DNA from 4 places in the Psychromicrobium lacuslunae genome. Region 4 is predicted to be linked to each of the others. Evidence: riboswitches for the same ligand, from Rfam matches in the RefSeq annotation. Region 4 holds a riboswitch; each other region holds the start of a gene.
What was found. A riboswitch is a leader RNA that binds a small molecule or an ion and turns the genes downstream of it on or off. The one in region 4 is predicted to bind thiamine pyrophosphate.
Positions count from the first base shown of each region.

Region 1 (5,426 bases), 1.2 Mb from region 4:
CTGGTGAAGGTCAGCTGTGCTGCGGCAAGCTTGGCAGCGGGTGCTAGCACCGACTGCAGCGCGCTGTACACGGTCACTCAGGCCGATGTGGATGCCGGGGCGGTCAAGAACACTGCGACCGCTGGCGGCAAGACGCCGGACGGCAAACCGATTGTCAGCGATCCGGACTCGGTGACCAAGAATTTGGATCCGACGTCTAGCCTGCAGCTACTCAAGAAGGCCGGAGCGGTACAGGACGCCAATGGCAATGGCCGGAAAGATGCTGGAGACACCATTGTTTACAGCTTTACGCTGAGCAATACTGGCAACACCACGCTGCTCAAACTGAGTGTCACCGATCAGCTGCTCAGCAACGCTGGGGTCAAGCTGAACTGCACGGTGCCTCAGCTCGCACCGGGCAGCTCGGTGACCTGCACCTCGGATCCCTACCGGATCAGCGCCGCTGACGTGGCTGCCGGAGCCGTCTTCAATACCGCCACCGCGACCGGAAGCAGTAACGGCAAATCACCGGTTGTCTCGCCGCCGTCGAGCGTGAAGACCGCGCTGGACCCGAAGACCAAGCCGCTACCGAACACCGGTGTCGACAATATCTGGCTCTTCGGTGCAGGCGGAGCGGTGCTCTTGATCGGCATCCTGCTGGTGCTTTTCGCAGCACGCCGCCGGAAGAACAACTCCTAGGAGATTATGAAATACCGAGTTGGAAAAGACAGCATCCCGATGAGTAAGGGCGGTCTGCCTGGCGCTGGCGGCATCGCCAGCATTGCGGTGGCGACGCTGACGGTTCTCGGTTTGGCAGCTTGTACCCCAGGGGAGTCCAAGGACTCGAACTCCAGTAGTGCACCGAGCAGTTCGAGCGCCCAGGCCAGTCAAGGGCTGATCTCTCCGCAGTTGCCCGAGATTCCAGCGCTGGACGGTGCCAAAGGTATCCGGGCCAACACCACCTTGGCTCAGTGCTCCACCAAACCGGGCGCCGTTTCTGCGAGTGGCAAGGTGAAAAATTCGACGGCCGAAACCGCTGATCTGGTGGTCACCGTGGATTGGGTGACGGCGAGTTCGGATGTGATGGCGCGCGGCGTCGTGGTGCTCAAGGGCGTCCCAGCCGGTGAGAGTAAGGACTGGAAAGTCAACGCTCAGCTGTCCTATCAGCAGCCGGTCAATTGCATCTTGACCGCGCAAGCTGGAACTCTGAAGTAGGCTGAAGACATGAATCTGTTGTTCAAACTTTTGGCCGCGGGAATCAGCTTCGGCGCCGGCTTCGCCGCGAATAAGCTGGTGGACACGATCTGGACGAAAACCACCGGGAATGCGCCGCCCAAGGACGGCGAGAACCTGGAACATAGCCTGCGTTCCGCGCTGACCTTCGCGATCGTCTCAGCTACGGTCGCCGCGATCATCCAGACCCTGACCGGTCGAGGCGCGCAGCGCGCCATTGCCAAGTTCAATAAGTCCCGGGATCTGACCTAAGCAGCTCCTCACCCAGTCACCTCGTTCCACCGGCCGAGTGTGCAGATCTACATCTTATGACCCTGTTTTAAGATGTAGATCTGCACACTCGGTGTGGGTTAAGTCGGTGTAAACTTAGACAGCAAAGTTACGACAGGGGAGCGCCGCCGCGAGGTGGGCGCTGAGAGTGCGGATAACCGCAGACCCTCGAACCTGATCCGGTTAGTACCGGCGAAGGGAGTCGAGCGCTCTTCGGCGTGTGAAAGCCCGCCGCCCCTCCTGAAAAGGAGGAAGCATGACTAGTACAACCTCAACCCCAGTTAGCTACCGCTGGCGAGTAGTGGATATTGTGGTCGCCGCGGTGATTGCGGTCGCCGGTGGCGTCATTTTCTGGGCCTGGTCGGCTCTGGCCACCGGAATTAGTGTGCTTTCCGCCGGATACCCGCCGCTCAGCGCGCTCTGGTCCGGTGGCTGGTTCATCCCGGCGGTGCTCGGCGGGCTAGTGATCCGCAAACCTGGCGCGGCACTGTTCTGCGAAATGGTGGCCGCAACCGGCGAACTCATTGCCGGATCCCCCTATGGCGGCACAGTACTGCTTTCCGGCATCTTGCAAGGCCTGGGCGCCGAACTCGTCTTCGCTGCTTTCCGCTACCGTTCCTGGCGGCTTCCCGCCTCGGTGCTGGCCGGAGCGGCGGCTGGCCTCATGTGTGGCATTAACGACTGCTTCCTGCTCTGGGGCTGGAACATCGAATACACAGCTGATTTCAAAGCCGTCTACATCGTCTTCTGCATGATTTCTGGCGCCGTGATCGCTGGACTGCTCTCTTGGCTGGCTACTCGCGGACTCGCGCGCACCGGGGCGTTATCAAGCCTGGGAGCCAGGAACGCGCATCGGGAACCGATCGTCTGAGCGTGCCGGCAACCAGATCTGGCCCGGCGCGGATCACGGCGGAGAACTGGTCTTTCCGCCGCGCCGATCGTGCCGCAGCCGTGCTGCACGGACTTGACTTCAGTATTGCGCCCGGTGAACGGGTACTGCTGCTAGGCCCTTCCGGTTCGGGGAAGTCCACTCTGCTGCACGCCTTAGCGGGTGTGCTGGGAGACGGCGATGCTGAGGAAACCGGCACCCTGGCCCTGGACGGCACACATCCCAGGGCAAGCCGTGGCCGAGCCGGATTGATGCAGCAAGACCCGGAGACCCAGGTGATCTTGCCCCGGGTTGGTGACGATGTCGCTTTCGGCGCGGAGAACCTCTCGGTACCGCCCGAACAGATCTGGCCGCGGGTCAACGACGCGCTGCGCGCGGTCGGCCTCGATCTGCCGCTTGACCATCCGAGCAGTTCGCTTTCCGGTGGTCAAAAACAGCGGCTGGCGCTGGCCGGAATTCTGGCCATGCAACCCGGATTGGTTCTACTCGACGAGCCAACCGCCAACCTGGACCCCGAGGGCGTACTCGAGGTGCGCGACGCTGTTGCCAGCGCCTTGGCTGATCGCTCGGCCACCCTGATCGTGGTGGAACACCGGGTGGAGGTCTGGCGTGACCAGGTTGACCGAGTTCTGGTGCTAAATGCGCAGGGCGGTTTGGAAGCTGACGGCACTCCTAGGGAGGTGCTAGTAGCGAGGGGCGAAGCCTTGGCTGCGCAAGGTATCTGGCTGCCCGAGCATCTGCCAGAGCTGCCGCCGTTCAACTCGACACCCGGCCGGCAGCTGATGACTACCGAGTCCTTAGCAGTAGGTCGCAGAGCTGTTGCTGCCGCGCAGGGCTTGAACCTGGAAATACAGGCCGGTCAGGCGCTCGCAATTACCGGACCGAATGGCAGCGGTAAATCCACCCTGGCGCTCACCCTTGGCGGCTTGCTCAAGCCGATTTCCGGTGTGTTGAAGGCGGAGCCGGAACTCGCCGATGGCCTTGGCGCTCAGCCGAGGAGCTGGAAAGCCAAAGATCTGATTGCTCGGATTGGCAGTGTCTTCCAGGAACCGGAGCATCAGTTTGTTACCGGAAATGTGCGCGACGAGCTTGCCTTCGGCCTGCGACATCAAGGACGCCGCGGCACCGAAAAGGAGGGCGCCGAAAAGGAGTGGGCCGCTCGAGTCGATGAATTGCTTGAGGCCTTGGGCCTGGCTGACTTTGCCGAAGCGAATCCATTCACCCTCTCCGGCGGTCAAAAGCGCCGACTTTCGGTGGCCACCGTGATGGCGGCCAAGCCAAAGCTATTGATCCTCGATGAGCCCACCTTCGGACAGGACGCGCTGACCTGGGCGGCCCTCATCGAACTGCTCCGGACAGCGCTGCTCGAAGGCAGCGCGGTGGTTTCGGTAAGCCATGACGAGCAGTTCATTGAAGCGCTCAACAGCAGGCAACTACTGATGCCTGAACAACCCGAGTCAAGGCTTTCCGACCCTCGACTAACCTCTGAGAGGAGGCCTGGCCGGTGAACGGCGGCTGGTTGGCGGCGGCGAACCCGCTGAGCAAGCTGGTAGCGGTTTTTCTGCTCACCTTCTCGCTCGCTCTCTCGGTGGATTGGGTTTCCGGCAGTGTGGTGTTGCTTTGCTTGCTCGTGGTGTTCCCGCTGAGCGGCGTTTCCTGGTGGACTTTGCTGAAGCGGATCTGGCCGGTCCTGGTCGCGCTCACCCTGGCTGCCTGGGGCACTGCTTTGGCTTCGGCGGATTCTGGCCGAGTGTTGCTCGACTGGGGGTATCTCAGTGTTAGCGAGGGTTCCTTGGCTACCGGCATTGCGATTGGGGTTCGCGGTATAGCGATCGCCCTGCCTGCAGCACTCCTGGTGCTCAGCACCGATCCCAGCGACCTGGCTACCGCACTCGCGCAAAAATGGCGGCTTTCACCGCGATTTGTGATGGGCACCCTCGCGGCGATGCGGCTGATTGGCGTAATGGCCGAAGAGTGGCAGACGCTGAGTATGGCTCGCCGAGCTCGTGGGGTGGGGGCCAGTGGCTCGTTCCTGAGCAGGGCTAAAGCTAATCTTGGTCAAGCGATGGCGCTTTTGATCCAATCGGTGCGCCGTGCCACCCGGTTAGCCGTCACCATGGAAGCCCGCGGTTTCGGTGGCAAAGAACGTAGTTGGGCTCGGGAAAGCAGCTTTTCCGGCCGTGACGTGCTGATCATTGCCTTCGGGGTGCTCGTTTCGGCTCTCGCGGTCTGGGTTTCGATCAGCTTGGGTGCTTGGAACGTGGTGTGGGGACGTTAGATTTATCGCATGTCACGACTATTTTCTTGACGTTATCGAATCTTTAGCAAGAAATTCGTCATCAATATGCGTTTTGTGATATTTTCTTCCTGTGACTACTGACATTCAGGAAACCGCAGAATCCGTCGCCCAGTTGCTTCGCGACGCCCGGATCGAGAAAGGCTGGACACAAGGCCAGCTGGCCACCGAACTGGGTACCAGCCAGAGCGCGGTAGCGCGGATGGAGCAGGGCAAGCAAAATCTCAGCTTGCGGATGATCCAGCGTCTCGAGATTATTTTTGGCCGTAGCATCGTCAACGTCGGTGCTCCCGCCACCACCAAAATGACCCATTTGCGGGTCACCGGCGGGCACCGGCTCTCCGGCGTCGTCGACGTGAACTCTTCCAAGAATGCCGGCGTTGCCTTGCTCTGTGCCTCGCTATTGAACCACGGCACCACCACGCTGCGCCGCTTGGCTCGGATTGAAGAGGTGAATCGGATCGTTGAGGTGCTGACCTCAATCGGCGTCGAGTGCACCTGGCTGAATGCCAATGACCTGCAGATTCGCCGCCCGGCGGTGCTGGACCTGGAGTCGATGGACGTGGAAGCGGCACGTCGCACCCGTAGTGTGATCATGCTGCTCGGGCCGTTGCTCGATGAGCACGAGTTGTACCGACTGCCTTATGCTGGCGGTTGCGACTTGGGCACCCGGACCGTGGAGCCGCACATGCAGGCGCTCCGTCAGTTCGGTCTCTCGGTGGAGGCGCACAATGGCTTCTATGCGGTGCAGGCTCCGGC
Region 1 covers NZ_CP011005.1:2,507,808-2,513,233, reverse strand. Annotated here, with positions in the region: gene UM93_RS11865 (DUF11 domain-containing protein) at 1-678, shown strand, start outside; gene UM93_RS11860 (hypothetical protein) at 685-1,194, shown strand; gene UM93_RS11855 (DUF4235 domain-containing protein) at 1,204-1,464, shown strand; TPP riboswitch at 1,589-1,700, shown strand; gene UM93_RS11850 (ECF transporter S component) at 1,739-2,353, shown strand; gene UM93_RS11845 (ABC transporter ATP-binding protein) at 2,356-3,879, shown strand; gene UM93_RS11840 (energy-coupling factor transporter transmembrane component T family protein) at 3,876-4,649, shown strand; gene UM93_RS11835 (UDP-N-acetylglucosamine 1-carboxyvinyltransferase) at 4,741-5,426, shown strand, end outside.
Region 1: linked by a shared signal. The riboswitch ahead of UM93_RS11850 (ECF transporter S component) and the one ahead of thiC (phosphomethylpyrimidine synthase ThiC) in region 4 are both predicted to bind thiamine pyrophosphate.

Region 2 (5,426 bases), 1.4 Mb from region 4:
CGTGCCGCCGCACCAGTTATCTCCGTTGGAGGCTTGATTGACTGCGACGATGGGTGCAAAGTCGCTAATGCTGGCGGTGGTCCCGCCGACGATTTCGGGGGAAGGTACGGCTGCGTTCGCGGTCGCCCCTCCGGTCAGGATGAGGCCAAGTGCGGCCAGCCCAAGCATCGTCGCTTTGACAGTTTTACGCATTATTGCCTTTCGTGGTAGTTGTCCCCTAATCAACAAATGATTGCTATTAAAAACCCTAGGGGAATCCACAGCTGGCAGCCTGCCAGCTAGCTGTCAATTAGCTGCAAATTGACTGACAGTGGGGTGTTCTGGTCACTCCGAGAGCTCAGCGCAAGGGGGCGGCGAAGAAGTCTCGCTCGTACTCGGCGGAGACGATGAAGGCCTGCAGCATCCGCGCACGAATCTCGGTAGTAGTCTGAGCCGCTGCCGTCACCACCAAGTCGATGGCCTGCCGGGTGGCTTCGGCAAAGGACTGGTCAGCATAGGTCTCCAGCCAGCTACGGTAGGGATGCTCGGGGTGCGAGGCCACCTGCAACCGGGTACCCACATCGTGATACAGCCAGAAGCAGGGCAGTAATGCCGCAATCAGAATCGGGTAGCTGTCCCTCGCCGCGTTAAGGTGGTTCAGGTAACCGGTTGTGGTCTTGCTTGGCTGGTGTTCAAACATGTTTCCGGCCGGAATCCAACTTTCATGGAGCTCAAGTTCGGTAACAATCGCGCCGTGCGCACTATTTGCCCAGAATGCCTGTTCTCGGGTGGTCGGGGCTAGCCGGCTCGCTTCAGCCAAAGCCCGAGAGTAATCGCGTAGATAAAGTGCGTCTTGGGCTAAGTACCAGCGGAACGCCGAGTCCTCTAGAGTGCCACTGGCAAGGCCATCGATAAAAGGAAGCGCATCAATATCGGCGCGGACTGGGGCGATCCGCTGCCACCAATCCTGTTCTAGCTCAGCGGCGGTCGGTGCGGTTTCCAGGCCGCCGCGCTGCCAGAGTCCGGCAAAGTGGCTGACTGGACCGCTACCTTGGCCAACTCGAAGGTCTGCGCCGTGCTGGATACTCTCGGTCAGCCAGCGTTTGGCTTGCCGCACCGCTTCCGGCCAGGTCTCACCGGCCGCGCGACGGGTCGCCAAGGCTGAGGAAAGCGAGCAGCCGGTGCCGTGGGTATTGCTGGTTTGTACCCGGCGGCCCGGGAAATGACTGATCGTGGTTCCCTCAACCAGTGCGTCTGGGGCAAGGTCCCCATCGAGGTGTCCGCCTTTGGCCAACACGGCGACCTGAAACTTGAGCGATAGCTTGGTTGCTTGCTCAAGTGCTTCGGCCCAGTCGGTGGCCTGGGCCGAGTCGCTGAGGATGGCAAGCTCGGGCAGATTTGGGGTGACCAGATCGGCGTACCTCAGCAACTTCCGGAGCGCATCTTCGGCCTCGGCATCCAACAGCCGATCACCACTGGTGGCCACCATCACCGGGTCGATCACCACAATCGGCGGTCGTTGTTGCTCAAGCCATTTAGCGACCACCGCAATCACCTGTTGATTGGCCAGCATGCCGATTTTGACCGCGTCGATCTGCACATCATCGCTGACTGCGTTGAGCTGTTCGGCGAGGAATTCGACCGGCGGAAGGTGTACCGAGCGCACCCCTTGAGTGTTCTGCGCTACCAAGGCCGTCACCGCGGCCATGCCATAGCCGCCTTGCGCGGCAATGCTCTTCAGGTCGGCTTGGATTCCTGCGCCACCACTTGGATCGGTGCCGGCGATGCTGAGTACCCGGGGAATCTCGGTGGTTGAGGTGTCTAGTATTTGACTGCTCATGCTTTTCCTCGCCAGGCGATTGAGAGTTGACGGGCGGCGAGCTGGGGGTCCGCCGCCGAACAGATGGCGGAAACCACCGCTGCCCCGGCTGCCCCGGCCTGACGGAGACCGGGCAGATCTTCGACCCTTACGCCGCCGATGGCCACCGCCGGGAGAGTGCAGAACTCCAACAGTGCGCTGAAGCCTGCCAGGCTCAGTGCCGGTGGGGCATCGAGCTTTGTGGAAGTTGGATGCAGGGCTCCGATGCCAATGTAATCGACGCGCCCTGGTTCTTGGGCGGCCGACCGCAGTTCTTCAACGGTGCCGGCGCTCAAACCGATGACCGCCTCGGGGCCCAGGATCTTCCGAGCCAGTGAGACTGGCAGATCAGCCTGCCCAAGGTGCACGCCGTCGACCTTAATGCCCGATTCCCGAGCCGCCAGGAAGATGTCGATTCGGTCATTGATTAGCAGTGGAACGTGGCTCGGTAAGACTGCTGCCACCTCGCCCACGGTTTTGAGAAAAGCTGCCGCCGGGGCGTCCTTTTCACGGATTTGCACAATGGTTACTCCGCCGGCCACCGCTTGATGCACTATCTCAGCGAGTGGGCGTCCCTGTGCTGCAGCCTGTTTCGAATCGGTGACCAGATAGATAGAAAGATCAAGGGTCATTGGCCGACCTGCACAACCGTCAGTTTGGCACGGGCGGCCAGGTCATCGGGACCGATAGAGGCCAGGCTGTCCAGGAAGGCGGGGGCGAAACTGCCCGGTCCTTGGCTGTTACTGCTAGCGATCTCGGCGGCCACGGTGTAGACCGAGACGGCAGCGACAGTACTGGCCAGCCGATCGTTGCTCAATCCGGCGAAAGCCGCCATCACCGCCCCTAGCGCGCATCCTCCGCCGGTGATTCTGGTCAGTATTGGCGTTCCGTTGGAGCTGAGCACCCGCTGCTGCTGGTCAAGGATTAAATCTGTCGGGCCGGAGACCGCAACTACACTCCCTGCAGCAGCTAGAGTGATAGCTGACTCTTGTGCAGCCGCCACCTCGTCGGCAGCGTCCACGCCTCGCCCGCCCCTGCCGCTCCCGGCCAGCGCAATGATTTCGGAGGCATTGCCGCGAATCACGCTAGGGCGTAGCCCGCGGAGTTGTTGCGCAAGTGCCGTCCGGACTGGCAACGAGCCAACCGCCACCGGATCGAGCAGCCAAGGGCTGTCCGCGCGGTTAGCGCCCGAAACCGCTTCAAGCATTGCCTCACGCTGTTCGGCATGCGGGGTGCCGAGATTGATCAGCAGGCCGGAGGCAAGCTCCGCGAAAGAGCCAGCCTCCTTCGGAATGTCAACCATGGCGGGCGCTGCCCCCAGCGCCAACAGCACATTAGCGGTGAAGTTGGTCACTACGGTATTGGTGATGCATTGCACCAGGGGAGAGCGTTCGCGCAGTTCAAGCAGGGCAGACTGGCTGAAGCTGAGGAGTTGTTCTGGCGTGCGCATGGTGCGCGACATCCCTTCGCTAGTACGAACTAGATCAGGTTCGACGGGTGTGTTCTCAGCCTTCGGGGCACCCCGTGTCACGTGTTAACACCACGATAGCGCACCGGCTACCAACAGAGCTGCTGGGGGGTGCTGCTGGGGGGGTGCTGCTGGGGGGTGCTGCTAGGTGTTAATAGCGAAGGGCCGGCCCGAGCACCGAAGTGGTGTTCAAACCGACCCGCGCGGTGAGTGGCCGCGGCTCTCCGCTTCCGCTAGTTATTGCCTGTTATTCAGCAGCGCCGGTGATATTGACCAGCCAGTCGATACCGAATTTATCGGTGAGCATGCCAAAGGAGTCACCCCAGGGGGCCTTCTCCAGCGGCATTGAGACGGTGCCGCCCTCGGTGAGCTTGTCCCAGTAACCGCGTAGCTCGGCATCGTCGTCGCCACTGAGCGAGACTGAGAAGTTATTGCCCTCCTTGAGTTCACCCATATGCGCCGGAGTGTCCGAGGCCATCAGGGTGAAGCCGCTAGGGGTTTCCAGTTGGGAATGCATAATCAAATCGAGTTCTGCTGGCTCCACCGGTGCCTGGAATTCGCCGAAGGTGCTGGAGGTCAGTTCGCCGCCAAGTACAGACTGGTAAAACTCCATTGCCTCCTTCGCTTTGCCGTTGAAGCTGATGTAAGGGTTGAGTCGAGTGGCCATCTGAATCCTCCAATGTGTGAATGGTTACTCAGATCGTACTGCGGCCCTCCGACAAGGTCGATAGCTGCCAGCGCAAGCCTTGGATGATTGCTGCCAGGCCCAGTTCGAAAGCGGGGGCCGCGGTGTAGCGACCAAAGCGAGTTTCCCTGCTGGCCACCGCACGGCTAATCACCGGTGCCTCCGCCTGCAGCTCGCCGACATCAAAAATATTCTCCGGGGCGGTGACGTCCAAGGCCGAGCCGAAGATAAAGGATTCCAGCGCGACAATGGCATTCACGATCTCATCCTCAGGCCAGCCCGCGCGCTGAAAGCCCCGCGCCACTGCTTCATAGATCCTCAACGTCTGCGGGGAGTTGGTAATCGGCTGGACCGCTATCAATGGAATCAGCGGAGTGTGGTGGGCGAAGACGTCGCGATACGACCGAGCCCAGTCTTGAATGGCTTCATCCCAGGGCTTGCTGTCGAAACAGGCTACCTCAACCAAGGACATCAGGTGATCCTGGATCAGGATCAGCAGCTCCTGTTTTGAGCGCACGTGGTTGTAGAGCGCTGAGGGCGCCACATTGAGACGTTTGGCAAGCGCCGACATGGTGAGACCCTGGTAGCCCTCCTGACGGACCAGCTTGAGCGCGGTCTGAGTGATCCGGCCAAGCTCAAGCACCGCCTTAGTCGGTCGACCGGCCTTTCGGCGGACCTCGCTCTGCCGCCCTGCCGGGTCACTCGCCATGTTATTTCCTCCAGAAGTCAAGAATCGATTATCTCATCCGATAGCAGGCTGTCCTTTTTGCCAAATGTGACGTAAGCTACAATTAAATGAATTATATTCATTTAATTGTCAACGCCTAATGGCAGGCGCCTAACTATAGGCAGCTAGCTGTAGTCGCTAGCTGTGGCGGTAATACGGGTAGTGGGCACTAGCTACCGAGAGCAGAGTTGCAAGGGGAGTCATGAGCGTATTGAGCAGAGATGTCGTCATTGTCGGAGCCGGACCCTCGGGTCTGAGCGCCGCTCGTAAGCTGCGCCAGTCCGGTCTGAGCGTCGTGGTGTTAGAGGCGAGGGACCGGGTGGGAGGTCGAACCTGGACGAATCAGATCGACGGTGCCACCCTCGAAATCGGCGGACAGTGGGTTTCGCCTGATCAGACCGCGTTGCTCGGCCTACTCGAAGAACTCGGCCTGCAGACGTTTAGCCGCTATCGCGAGGGTGAGTCGGTCTATCTCTCGGCCGAGGGGCAGCGCACCCGTTATACCGGCGAATTGTTCCCGGTCTCGGCGCATACCGCAGCCGAGATGGAGAAGCTCACCGTGCTGTTGGATGAACTGGCCGCCGAGATTGGCGCCGAGGAGCCCTGGGCGCACCCCAGGGCCCGTGAGCTCGACACGATTTCCTTTCACCACTGGTTGCGTCAGCAGTCGGATGATGAAGAGGCCTGTAACTGCATCGGTCTGTTCATC
Region 2 covers NZ_CP011005.1:2,744,244-2,749,669, reverse strand. Annotated here, with positions in the region: gene UM93_RS12885 (S1 family peptidase) at 1-192, opposite strand, end outside; gene UM93_RS12880 (bifunctional hydroxymethylpyrimidine kinase/phosphomethylpyrimidine kinase) at 338-1,819, opposite strand; gene thiE (thiamine phosphate synthase) at 1,816-2,469, opposite strand; gene thiM (hydroxyethylthiazole kinase) at 2,466-3,287, opposite strand; TPP riboswitch at 3,282-3,372, opposite strand; gene UM93_RS12865 (VOC family protein) at 3,553-3,972, opposite strand; gene UM93_RS12860 (TetR/AcrR family transcriptional regulator) at 4,001-4,699, opposite strand; gene UM93_RS12855 (flavin monoamine oxidase family protein) at 4,920-5,426, shown strand, end outside.
Region 2: linked by a shared signal. The riboswitch ahead of thiM (hydroxyethylthiazole kinase) and the one ahead of thiC (phosphomethylpyrimidine synthase ThiC) in region 4 are both predicted to bind thiamine pyrophosphate.

Region 3 (5,426 bases), 490 kb from region 4:
GTTTCCGGCTGGGGCGACTCGCTCGGATAAGGTTCAAAACTCGGTGTTGCGGCTGGTGTTGGTGATGTCACCGGTAGCTCTCGATTGCGTGGTCGCTGCCGGGTAATTTCCAGGTCGTGCTCCGCCGCCACAGTGTGCTGCGGCTCGCCGACCGTTTGATCGGCTAGGGAGGGTGGAACTGCCTGCCCTTGCTTTACGACCGGCTGGCTGCCGGAGCTGGGGCCATTAAAGGCGTCGAAAACCTCACCGCGGCCATTGACCAGGAACCAGTTGGTCTCGCCGCTCTGGTGGTCCAAGGCTTTGGCGAGCACCCGGGATTCCGGTTGTCCGGCCTGCTTCGACAACACGGCAATCGCTGCGCTGTAGTAATCCGAATAGCCGGTGGCGTCGACCGGCTGACCAGCTACCGCGATCTGACCGTTCTGGAAGACCTCAACCAGCACGAACTCATTCAATTCCGACATGATGCTCCCTCACGAGAATCAGCAATGCTCAGCAAGTTAACCAACTTTGCCATGTGAACTCGAAACCAGCTCAAAAAGCACTTCGCGCTTGGTGATATCGGCTGTCAGTAGCTTCACTTTCACCGTACTGCCGACCTCTACCTCGCCACTGAACTGGCAGGGCGCAGCGACCGCTGGTTGTTGGATCTGCACCGTGCAGCGCGCCAGTTCGGGACGACTGGCTGCGGTCTGAGCCGTTGCCGGGCCGTTGGCCGCTTCGGCTCGTCCGGCGGTTTTTCGCGGACCCGCTACCACCACAGCGTCGAATTCTTCGCCAAGATGCGAGCTGAGCAACGCAGCTTCCACGATATCCAAAGCCGCTCGCTCAACTTGCCCGGCCAGCTGATCGGAGGCGCTCATCAACTCCGGCAACCGGGGGAGCGCTTCCCGCACCCAGTCCGGCACCGGCTCACCGGCGCTCAACGCGGCACAGGTGGTCAGCACGAAACGATCGACTAAACGCCTCAAGGGAGCAGTGGTGTGCGCATAGCTGGCAGCAACCGCTGCCTGGACGGTGTGTTCGGGTAACGTCCCGTCGAAGGAGGTGTACGCGGCTCCGCGGAAAAGCGAGGTGGCGGCATGCATCAGCGCAAGCTGCCGCGGATCGGCGATATCGAGGGAACGTAAAAACTCCCCATAGGCCATTCCGGCGGGCCACGGTTTCCCCAGCGCCACCGCCTGTGCTCGGAATTTTTCCAAGGCAGCCTGATCCGGAGCTGGCATGGTGCGTAACAAGCCGACTTTACCGTCGAGCATGAGCTGAGCCGCCGCCATCCCGGTCAGCAGCGAGATTTGCGCGTTCCAGTCCTCTATTGCCAGCGCTGGCCTGAAGATCAACTGGTAACCACCGTTGGCGTGTGCCACTTCCTGCTGGGGAGTATTCAGGCTGGCGCCGCCGCGTTGCCGCTCCAGTTCAATGCGGTACTGGCCGATTTCTTTGAGTAGCTGCAGAGTGCTCAAGTAGTCGGAACTGGTGCCAGCCTCTAGTTCCTGCTGCGCTTGCTGGTAGTCAAGCCTGGCAATCGACTTGATTTGAGCGCGGCGCACAGCGACCGCCGAGGTCTGCCCCTGCTGATCCAGCTCGATCTGCCAGACGAAGGCGCCCCGTAATTGATCGGCCAGCAGGCTGGCGGCGGCTTCGCTCATTTCAGCCGGGTGCAACGGGATCCGGCCGTCGGGGGTGTAAATAGTTTGACCGCGACGGCGCGTTTCGGCGTCCAAGGCGCCATTGGGCGGCACAAAAGAAGGAACGTCGGCGATGGCATAGTGCACCCGGTAACCGCTTGGGGTGCGTTCCAAATACATTGCCTGGTCCAAATCCATTGACCCTGGTGGGTCGATGGTGATGAAGGGCAGCTGACTGAGATCGAGTTCGGGCAGCTTATGGTGCTGCAGGCTGTTGGACAGCTCAGCCATCACCTCGTCGCTGAACTGCTCCTCGAGCTTGAATTCAACTCGTAACTGGGCAAGGGCTGCTTTGAGCTGGACGTCATCGTCTGGCACAACAATCTGAGAGTGAGGCACCAGCTCAGCCTATCTCGATCAAAGAAAGCGAGGTCAACTCCAGGCCAGTATGGAAGTTCATGATCGGTGGCAACTGGGAGCTTAGGCATAAAGTTACCTTCATGACGGATCGTTTTGTGCTCGACTTGCTCGGCGTGATGGCTTACGGTGAGCTCTCCGCCTTTGAGCGGCTGTCCTCCGACGCCAGGTTCTCGCCCACGCTGCACGACCGGGCAGTACTGGGCCGGATGGCGGTGCTAGAGTTTGAGCATTTCGAGTTGGTGGTTGCCCGGCTGGCGGACCTCGGCTACGAGGCGGAGAGCGTGATGCGGCCCTTTCAAGCCTCGATCGATTCTTTTCATGATCGCACTCGACCCGCTGATTGGTACGAGTCGATTATGAAGGCCTATGTCATCGATACCATTTCCGCTGACTTCTACACCGCGGTCAGCCAGCTGCTGGACACTCCGACCCGTGATCTGGTGGCCGAGATTCAGGCACCAGGGGAGGCCCTGGTATTGCAGGGCAGGCTGCGTAAGATGCTTGATGATGAGCCCAGGCTAGCTTCCCGCCTGGCGCTTTGGGGGAGGAGGCTGGTGGGCGAAGCGCTCACCCAGGCTCAGCGCGTCAGCATTGAAAGCGGCTTCCTGCCCGAAGAGAGCAGTTTCCGTGGAGAGCTTATGGCGGACCTTACCAAGCAGCACTCTCGCCGGATGAGCCAGCTGGGGCTGACCGCCTGATCACCAGTTCCGCGCTGATTTTAGTTCTGCTCTGGCGCCAGTTCACCGAGTTCACGGTTCTCACCGAGTTCACGGAATTCATGGATTTCACGGATTGCTCTCTTGAGTTCGGCCGCAGCGGCCTGAGGATCACTGGCCTCGGTAATCGCGCGCACCACCACCACTCGGCTCGCACCAGCGGCCAACACCGAACGGATATTAGTTTCATCGATGCCGCCAATCGCAAACCACGGTTTGACGCTGTGCTGGCTGGCAGCGAACTCAACGAGTTCCAGCCCGACGGCGTCCCGGCCGGGTTTGGTGGGTGTGGCCCAGAGCGGACCGACACAGAAATAATCAACTGGGCTGTGCTGGGCGAGTTCGACCTGAGCGGGGTTGTGGCAAGATAAACCGGCGAGCACCTCAGGCAACAGCTGGCGCATGCTGGTAACCGGCAGATCTTGCTGACCAAGGTGAAGCACCGGAGCTGTGCTAAGTAAGGCAATATCCGCGCGGTCATTAACCGCCCACAGTTTGCCGTGCCGCTCAGCAACGCTCCGCAGCACCTCAAGCGCCTCCAACTCGGCGGCTGCCTCGATCTGCTTATCTCGGAGCTGAATAATGTCCACCCCGCCGGCATAAGCCTCCTCGAGGAAGCTGGCTAGGTCGCCGCGAGCGGTTCTGGCATCAGTACACAAATATAGAGAGGCGTCGAGAAGGCTGTTCACTCAACCAGCCTAGCCGCTGGCCCGACAGCATTCCTTGTTGCTTTGGCACTGCGCTCGAACTGGGCCCGGGCGGAACTGGACCTGGGCGGAACTGGGCAGCGGCAAGCCGGACGGTTAGACTGAAGACACCGCGGGAGCCCGCCGTCCAAGGGCTGAGAGGGTGTGTCTAACGAGCACACCGACCGTCATACCTGATCCGGATCATACCGGCGTAGGGAAGGAAAACACTGTGCCTGTCCCAGCTGTGGCTCGCGCCCGGGTCGTCGACGTCGCCGTCATCGGTGCCGGAGTGATTGGCCTCAGCATTGCCTGGCGGCTAAAACGAGCCGGACATTCGGTGCTCATTATTGATCCGGACCCGGGTTCCGGAGCCAGTTTTGCGGCTGCCGGGATGCTGGCCCCGGTGACCGAGTTCCACTTCCAAGAGCAGGCGTTGCAAGAGCAACTGTTGCGCTCTGCAGCGCTCTGGCCCGGTTTCGCCAGTCAGCTCGATGCCGATATTGGTTACTGCGCTCAAGGCACCTTGCTGCTCGGTGTGGACGCAGCGGACCGGCGGGCCCTAGTCGAGTTAATGGCGGCGCAAAGCGAGCTGGGAGTACCAACACAAGCTGTGAGCTCACGGGAACTCCGGAGTCAGGAGCCATTTTTAGCGGCCGGGTTGAGCGGGCACTTCGTGCCCGGCGACCACCAGGTTGATCCGCGAAAACTTTGTATGGCGCTGCTCGCTGGGCTTGATTTAGTGCGGCACAGAGCGCTCCGGTTGAGCCCGGGGAAGGTGCATCTGGAGGATGGCTCGAGCGTGCTGGCCGAGCAGGTGGTGGTGGCCAACGGGGTGGCTGCCGCCGAATTGCTTGGCCCTTCACTGGCGCCCCGGCTGCGGCCGGTACATGGAGATATCTTGCGACTCTCGGTGCCCGGTGAGCTGAGTCCGCTGCTTAGTCACACCGTTCGTGCCCTGGTAAGAGGCTCTTCGGTGTACCTGGTACCGCGTCAGGACGGCAGCCTGGTGATCGGCGCGAGCCAACGCGAGGACGCCTCCTCGCTGCCATCGGCGGGCGCTGTCTACGCTCTGCTGAGGGACGCCCAAGCATTGCTCCCCGCGGTTGCTGAGCTCGCGCTGAATGAGGTGACTGCGCGCGCTCGGCCAGCCACCGTGGATAATGCACCGCTGCTGGGCCGGGTGTCTGAGCAGGTGCTGTTGGCCACCGGATTCTTCCGGCACGGAGTTTTGCTTGCTCCGCTGGCCGCCGAAATATCGCTGCAGTTATTGACGGGTGATCCGGCCGCGACCCCGCTTGGTTTTAGACCGCAGCGCTTCAGGGAAAAACAGGGTGACGGGCGGCGTTCGCCCCTTCTGGATCGAGGAACGGGCAGATGAAAATCATGGTGAATCGCCGCGCGCAGGAACTCGAGGCGGGCGCAACAGTGCTTGAGCTGGTCGCGCTGCACACTGGTCGGAGCTTATTTGAGAGTGGCCAGCCAAGCGACGGCGGCAGGCTCGGCATCGCGGTGGCTCGCAATGGCGAGCTGGTGCCGCGTCGTTGCTGGGCCGCAATGGAGCTCAATGAAAGCGACGAGTTGGACCTGGTGACCGCGGTACAAGGAGGATAACGATGGAAGATGTTCTGCAGATTGACGGCGTCACGCTGGGTTCCCGGCTCATCATGGGCACCGGCGGTGCCAGTAATCGTCAAGTACTTACCGACGCCCTACTCGCCTCCGGGACCGAGTTGACCACGGTGGCGTTACGCCGTCATCATGCCGGTTCCGATAGTTCGCTCTTTCAGTTGCTGGCCGAGCATTCAATTCGGCCACTGCCCAACACAGCCGGTTGTTTCACGGTTCGCGAGGCGGTGCTGACGGCTGAGTTAGCCAGGGAGGCGCTAGAAACTCATTGGCTCAAGTTAGAGGTTATTGCGGACCAGGACAGCTTGCTTCCCGATCCGCCGGAACTGCTCGAGGCGGCGGAGGAG
Region 3 covers NZ_CP011005.1:1,827,872-1,833,297, reverse strand. Annotated here, with positions in the region: gene UM93_RS17935 (MinD/ParA family ATP-binding protein) at 1-464, opposite strand, end outside; gene UM93_RS08505 (RNB domain-containing ribonuclease) at 501-2,027, opposite strand; gene UM93_RS08500 (ferritin-like fold-containing protein) at 2,129-2,746, shown strand; gene thiE (thiamine phosphate synthase) at 2,767-3,453, opposite strand; TPP riboswitch at 3,574-3,689, shown strand; gene thiO (glycine oxidase ThiO) at 3,683-4,831, shown strand; gene thiS (sulfur carrier protein ThiS) at 4,828-5,064, shown strand; gene UM93_RS08480 (thiazole synthase) at 5,067-5,426, shown strand, end outside.
Region 3: linked by a shared signal. The riboswitch ahead of thiO (glycine oxidase ThiO) and the one ahead of thiC (phosphomethylpyrimidine synthase ThiC) in region 4 are both predicted to bind thiamine pyrophosphate.

Region 4 (5,426 bases):
ATTCGCCGGTGAGTTTGGCGACGATAAAGGAATTCAGGCTGAAAATGTGTCGGGTGGCCGCGAAAACCTCGGGCTGGTGATGGGCCAACCAGCGGATCTTGGGCCCAACAGACTGGGTGGACAGCTGTTTACCGCAGCGCTCGAAAATGCTCTGCGCGCCGATTTCTTGATTCAATTCGCCGATTTCCTGGCCGGCTCTGCTGTCGACGCCGTACAAAATTGCCGGTCTCAGTGGTCGGAAGGCTTCGTCAGTGACCACCAGACATGGGCCCATTCCACTCACGCAGACTCCCTCCAACGGCTCCGTAGATCGAGCGAGAAGCGCTTTGCTGAGTTGCTGGATCTCGGCCCACCAGACCAGTTCGGCGTCGAACTCGTACCAACCCGGCTGAGGTGTGCTCACGGTGTGCTCAACTGTTTCCCGGTCGAGAATGCGTCCGTCTCTACTGACTAACACGCCTTTGGAGCTGCCGGTGCCGATATCGATACCGAGAAACATCAGAAACCACCTTTGGTCAGTGCGTGAAGAACGGGTGAGCGCGGGCTCAAAAACTAAGAGTAATCGTTTTCTCTTACCGAGGACAAGGGCGTCATTTTGACTCTAGCCAATTCTTGACTCGGCGCAGATCAGCTCAGGTCCAGCTCAGGTATAGCTCTGAACCAGCCCTGATTCAGAGCTGGTTTAGCTTCCGTCCAGCCCCGGCTAGGCTCGTCAGTATGGAGTTCACTATTCGCCCAGCTCGTCCGGATGATTTTCAATCGTTGCCCGATATTGAACGTGCTGCCGATGAACTACTGGAGATGCCCGGCCTGCCAGCGGCAAGCAGCCCTGAGGAATATCAAGCCTCATTACAGACTTTGGTGGCCGAAGCTGATGGCAGAATCTTCGGCCTAGCCAGGATCGAGGAGATCGATGGCGAGGCGCACCTGGAGCAGCTCTCGGTGTTGCCGCCGGCGGCTGGGCAAGGGCTTGGGCGTTTTCTGCTGGAGACGGCAAAGGCTTGGGCTGCGCGTGCAGGCTATCAAGAGATGACTTTATGCACTTTTCGAGATGTTTCGTTCAACGCCCCGTTTTACTCAACCGCGGGTTTCGTGACGCTGGAGGACTTCTCGGCTGGGCTGGCGGCGCTACGCCAGCGTGAGACTGAGCTTGGCCTGGATGCACTAGGTGCCCGCGTGGTGATGGTGGCAGCGCTGTAACCCAAGCCAAGCTCAATCTCGGCTGCCTCAGTTCTGAGGAGCACCGATCGGATCTTTTTCCCGTGGCTGATAGATTTCCGCCCCAGCGGCGATAAACTCGGCCGATTTCGCCCTCAAGCCGGCCTGCATCTCCTCGATTGAGGCAACCAGAGTCGCCTGCTCGGTAGCTCCACCGAACTCGGCGCGAATATCTTGGGAGATCCGCATTGAGCAGAACTTCGGCCCGCACATCGAACAGAAGTGAGCGGTTTTCGCTGGCTCGGCGGGCAGCGTCTCATCGTGAAACGCCTCGGCGGTCGCCGGATCCAGCGAGAGCGAGAATTGATCCTTCCAGCGGAATTCGAAGCGTGCCTTGGACAGAGCGTCATCTCGTAAGTGCGCCCCGGGGTGTCCCTTAGCCAGATCGGCGGCGTGGGCAGCGATCTTGTAGGTGACCACGCCGGTCTTCACATCGTCTTTATTCGGCAAGCCAAGGTGCTCTTTGGGCGTCACGTAGCAAAGCATGGCGGTGCCGTAGCGGGCAATCTCGGTAGCCCCAATCGCCGAGGTCACGTGGTCATACCCCGGGGCAATGTCAGTGACCAAAGGTCCCAGAGTGTAGAACGGCGCACCCTTGCAAAGCTCTTGCTGCCGTTCCACATTCTCTCTTACCAGGTGGAAGGGGATGTGGCCGGGGCCTTCCACCATCACCTGGACATCGAATTCCCAGGCTCTCGCGGTCAATTCCGCCAAGGTATCCAGCTCGGCGAACTGGGCGGCATCGTTCGCATCGGCGGTGGCGCCTGGACGCAAGCCATCGCCCAGCGAGAAAGCGACGTCGTACTGGGCGAAGATCTCACAGAGTTCGTCAAAGTGGGTGTAGAGGAAGTTCTCCTGATGATGAGCCAGGCACCAGCCCGCCATAATTGAGCCGCCACGGGAGACAATGCCGGTGACCCGGTTCGCGGTCAGCGGCACGTAACGCAACAAAACCCCGGCATGGATGGTCATATAGTCCACGCCCTGCTCGCACTGCTCGATCACGGTGTCCCGAAAAATTTCCCAACTCAGCGCGGAGGCATCTCCGTTGACCTTTTCCAAGGCCTGGTAAATCGGTACGGTTCCGATCGGCACCGGAGAGTTGCGGATAATCCACTCTCGGGTGGTGTGAATATCGTCGCCGGTGGAAAGATCCATCACGGTATCGGCCCCCCAGCGGGTGGCCCACTGCATTTTGTCGACCTCCTCGGCAATTGACGAGGTCACCGCCGAGTTGCCGATATTGGCGTTGATCTTGACCAAGAAGGCCTTGCCAATAATCATTGGTTCGGATTCCGGGTGGTTGATGTTGTTCGGGATAATGGCCCGGCCGGCGGCAACTTCGGAACGGACCAGTTCGACATCGCAATCCTCACGTAGCGCGACGAAACGCATCTCCTGGGTGATCACTCCAGCCTTCGCGTAGTGCATCTGGGTGATCCGCCGACCGTAAACTGCGCGCCGGGGTTCCGGTTTGGCTCCTTGCCATTCGGCCGAGGCCGCCCCGCGCCGCACCGCCGAGCGGCCATCGTCGGAAAGCTCGCGGCCTCGACCCTGATAAGTTTCGACGTCACCACGCCCGGAGACCCAGTCGGCGCGCAGTGGTGGTAGGCCGCGGATCGGATCGCTGCCCGGGCCAGCGGTTCGATAGGTCACGAAGTCTGGATTCGCCCCTTCGGGTGAATCGTCCAAGGCGATTCTGGTGACCGGTACCCGTAATTCGCCCTCCTCCAGGTGATCCAAGGTATGGGAGGGGTGATTTTGGGCAGTGTGATGCTCGGATAGATCTGCAGACATAGCAGTACTTCCTACTTCCTTCGCCGGAATGACCCGGACAGGTTCGAACGGTCGCAGGCGGAACAGCCCGATCTCAGCCCTTTGCCAAGGGCACCCGTGTGGATAGCAAGAGGCTAGCAGATAAACCTTGGGGAAGGTGTGGGACGCGGAGTGGTCAGGAATAAATTGAAGCTTCAACTAATTGAATCGAGTATGACTACTGATCAAGACCTGCTCTCGGCCGGACTGGCCATGCAAACCGTCACCCTTAAGGTGCAGAATCTGGCTGCAATGACCGACTATTACCAGCGGGCATTGGGCTTGCAAGTCCTCAACGAGGGTGCCCAAGGGGTGGAGCTCGGTCGGGGGAGCACCTCACTGGTCAAGCTCAGCGACGCGCATGATCTTCAGTTGCCCGGTAGGGGAGAAGCCGGGCTATTCCACACTGCGCTGCTTTTTGAGGATCGGGCAGCACTGGCAGCGACGCTAGCTAGCGCCGCCCAGTTCGATCCAAGCCTTTTTGTGGGCAGCGCAGATCATCTGGTGAGTGAGGCTTTCTACTTCAATGACCCAGAAGGTAACGGTATTGAGCTGTACTTTGACCGTCCCCGGGACACCTGGAACTGGGATGGCGATACCGTGCAGATGGCGAGTAATCCACTCAGTCCGCAACATTTTCTGAGTGAGAATTTGAGTGAGGCAGCGGTGCAAGGCCAAGGGGAGGCCGCTGCCGCCGTCGGGCACGTCCATCTGCAAGTTGGCGACGTTGCGAGAGCAGAAGATTTCTATGTGCACACGATGGGCTTCGAAAGGACAGCCGGCTGGCATGACCAAGCGCTCTTCGTCTCCGCTGGCCGCTATCACCACCATATGGCCATGAACGTCTGGAACTCTCGGGGAGCCGGGCCGCGGAAGGACACTCTTGGCCTGGCCGAGGTACGGATCTCATTGCCGACCGCCGATGATTTGGGCGCCCTTGAGCAGAGGTTGAAAGACCACGGCGTTGCCACCGCTAACACGGGAGTCGAATTGCGTTTTGAAGACCCCTGGCTGAACCGGATCCGGGTTACTCTGGACACAGTCGCTTAGAGTCGAAAGAAGGCCGGGATGTCCACAAATCAACTTTTCATCGCAGATCACCGACAGGCCAGTAATTATGCCAGATCTCAAGGGGCACAGCCTGCTGAACTCATTGACTTTGGCGACGTGACAGATCTGGAGCTTGAGATTCTCGCGGAGTTGGCGGCGAAGAAAGTACATGCCACCGGAGTTAAACCCGAACTCGGCATGGTCGACGTTGATCTGGATCAGTTATTAGTGGTTCCCGATGCGGTTACCGAGGTCTTCGCCGAACTGCTCAACTTGGAAGACCCAGAAGGCCTCGACGAGTTGATCACCGAATGGGCGGACTCCGAGGAGTTTGAAGAACCCCGACAGACCGCCGATCGACTGGTCAAGCAAGTGGCCAGTTTTGCCGCCAAAATTGCTGCAGCGGATGAGGACTCCAGGTTGGCTTTGTACTTCCTGAATGCCTAAACCGAGCGCAAACCGGAAAGTAGCGCGGCGGGTTCGCCTGAAGATCAAGGATCTGGCATAATAATCAGGTACTCGATCCGCACGGCCCCTCTCTCCGTGCGCGCATTGTGTCCTTTCAGAATCCTTTGGAATCGGCCCGCCCCACGGGAGCGTGATCAAGGATTCGACCCGTTTCAGAAACAGGAGTGACCACAAAAGTGGCCGTAAAGATTCGCCTTAAGCGCTTCGGTAAGATGCGCGCACCGTATTACCGCATTGTTGTCGCCGACTCACGCACCAAGCGTGATGGCCGTGCGATCGAAGAAATCGGTAAGTACCACCCCACCGAAGAGCCCTCGTTCATCGAGGTCGACTCGGAGCGGGCTCAGTACTGGCTTTCAGTGGGTGCTCAGCCCACCGAGCAGGTTGCCGCGATCCTCAAGATCACCGGTGACTGGCAGAAGTTCAAGGGACTCACCGGCCAGGAAGGCCGCTTGAAGACCAAGACCGCTAAAGAAGCTTTCGTAGCACCGGAGAAGTCTTCGGTGATCGTGAAGGAAGCTATCACCTCGAAGAAGAAGGCTGAAGAGGCTCCGGCCGAAGAAGCCGCTGAGGCTCCGGCAGAGACCACCGAGGCTGAGTAAATTGTTGGCTGAGGCTCTGGAGCATCTAGTTCGCGGCATCGTGGATAGCCCCGATGACGTGCAGGTCGCGCTGCGGAATAACCGTCGCGGCGAGACCCTAGAAGTCCGGGTTCATCCAGAGGATTTGGGTCGGGTGATTGGCCGTCAAGGCCGCACCGCGCGAGCTCTGCGGACTGTGATCGGTGCCCTCGCCGGTGGCGATCAGGTCCGGGTGGACGTCGTCGATACTGACCGGCGTCGCTAGGTTCGGAAACCCGAGCCGCGTGAGTCATT
Region 4 covers NZ_CP011005.1:1,333,951-1,339,376, reverse strand. Annotated here, with positions in the region: gene UM93_RS06285 (FGGY-family carbohydrate kinase) at 1-499, opposite strand, end outside; gene UM93_RS06280 (GNAT family N-acetyltransferase) at 718-1,200, shown strand; gene thiC (phosphomethylpyrimidine synthase ThiC) at 1,228-3,015, opposite strand; TPP riboswitch at 3,014-3,123, opposite strand; gene UM93_RS06270 (VOC family protein) at 3,208-4,083, shown strand; gene UM93_RS06265 (hypothetical protein) at 4,102-4,530, shown strand; gene rpsP (30S ribosomal protein S16) at 4,728-5,153, shown strand; gene UM93_RS06255 (RNA-binding protein) at 5,155-5,397, shown strand.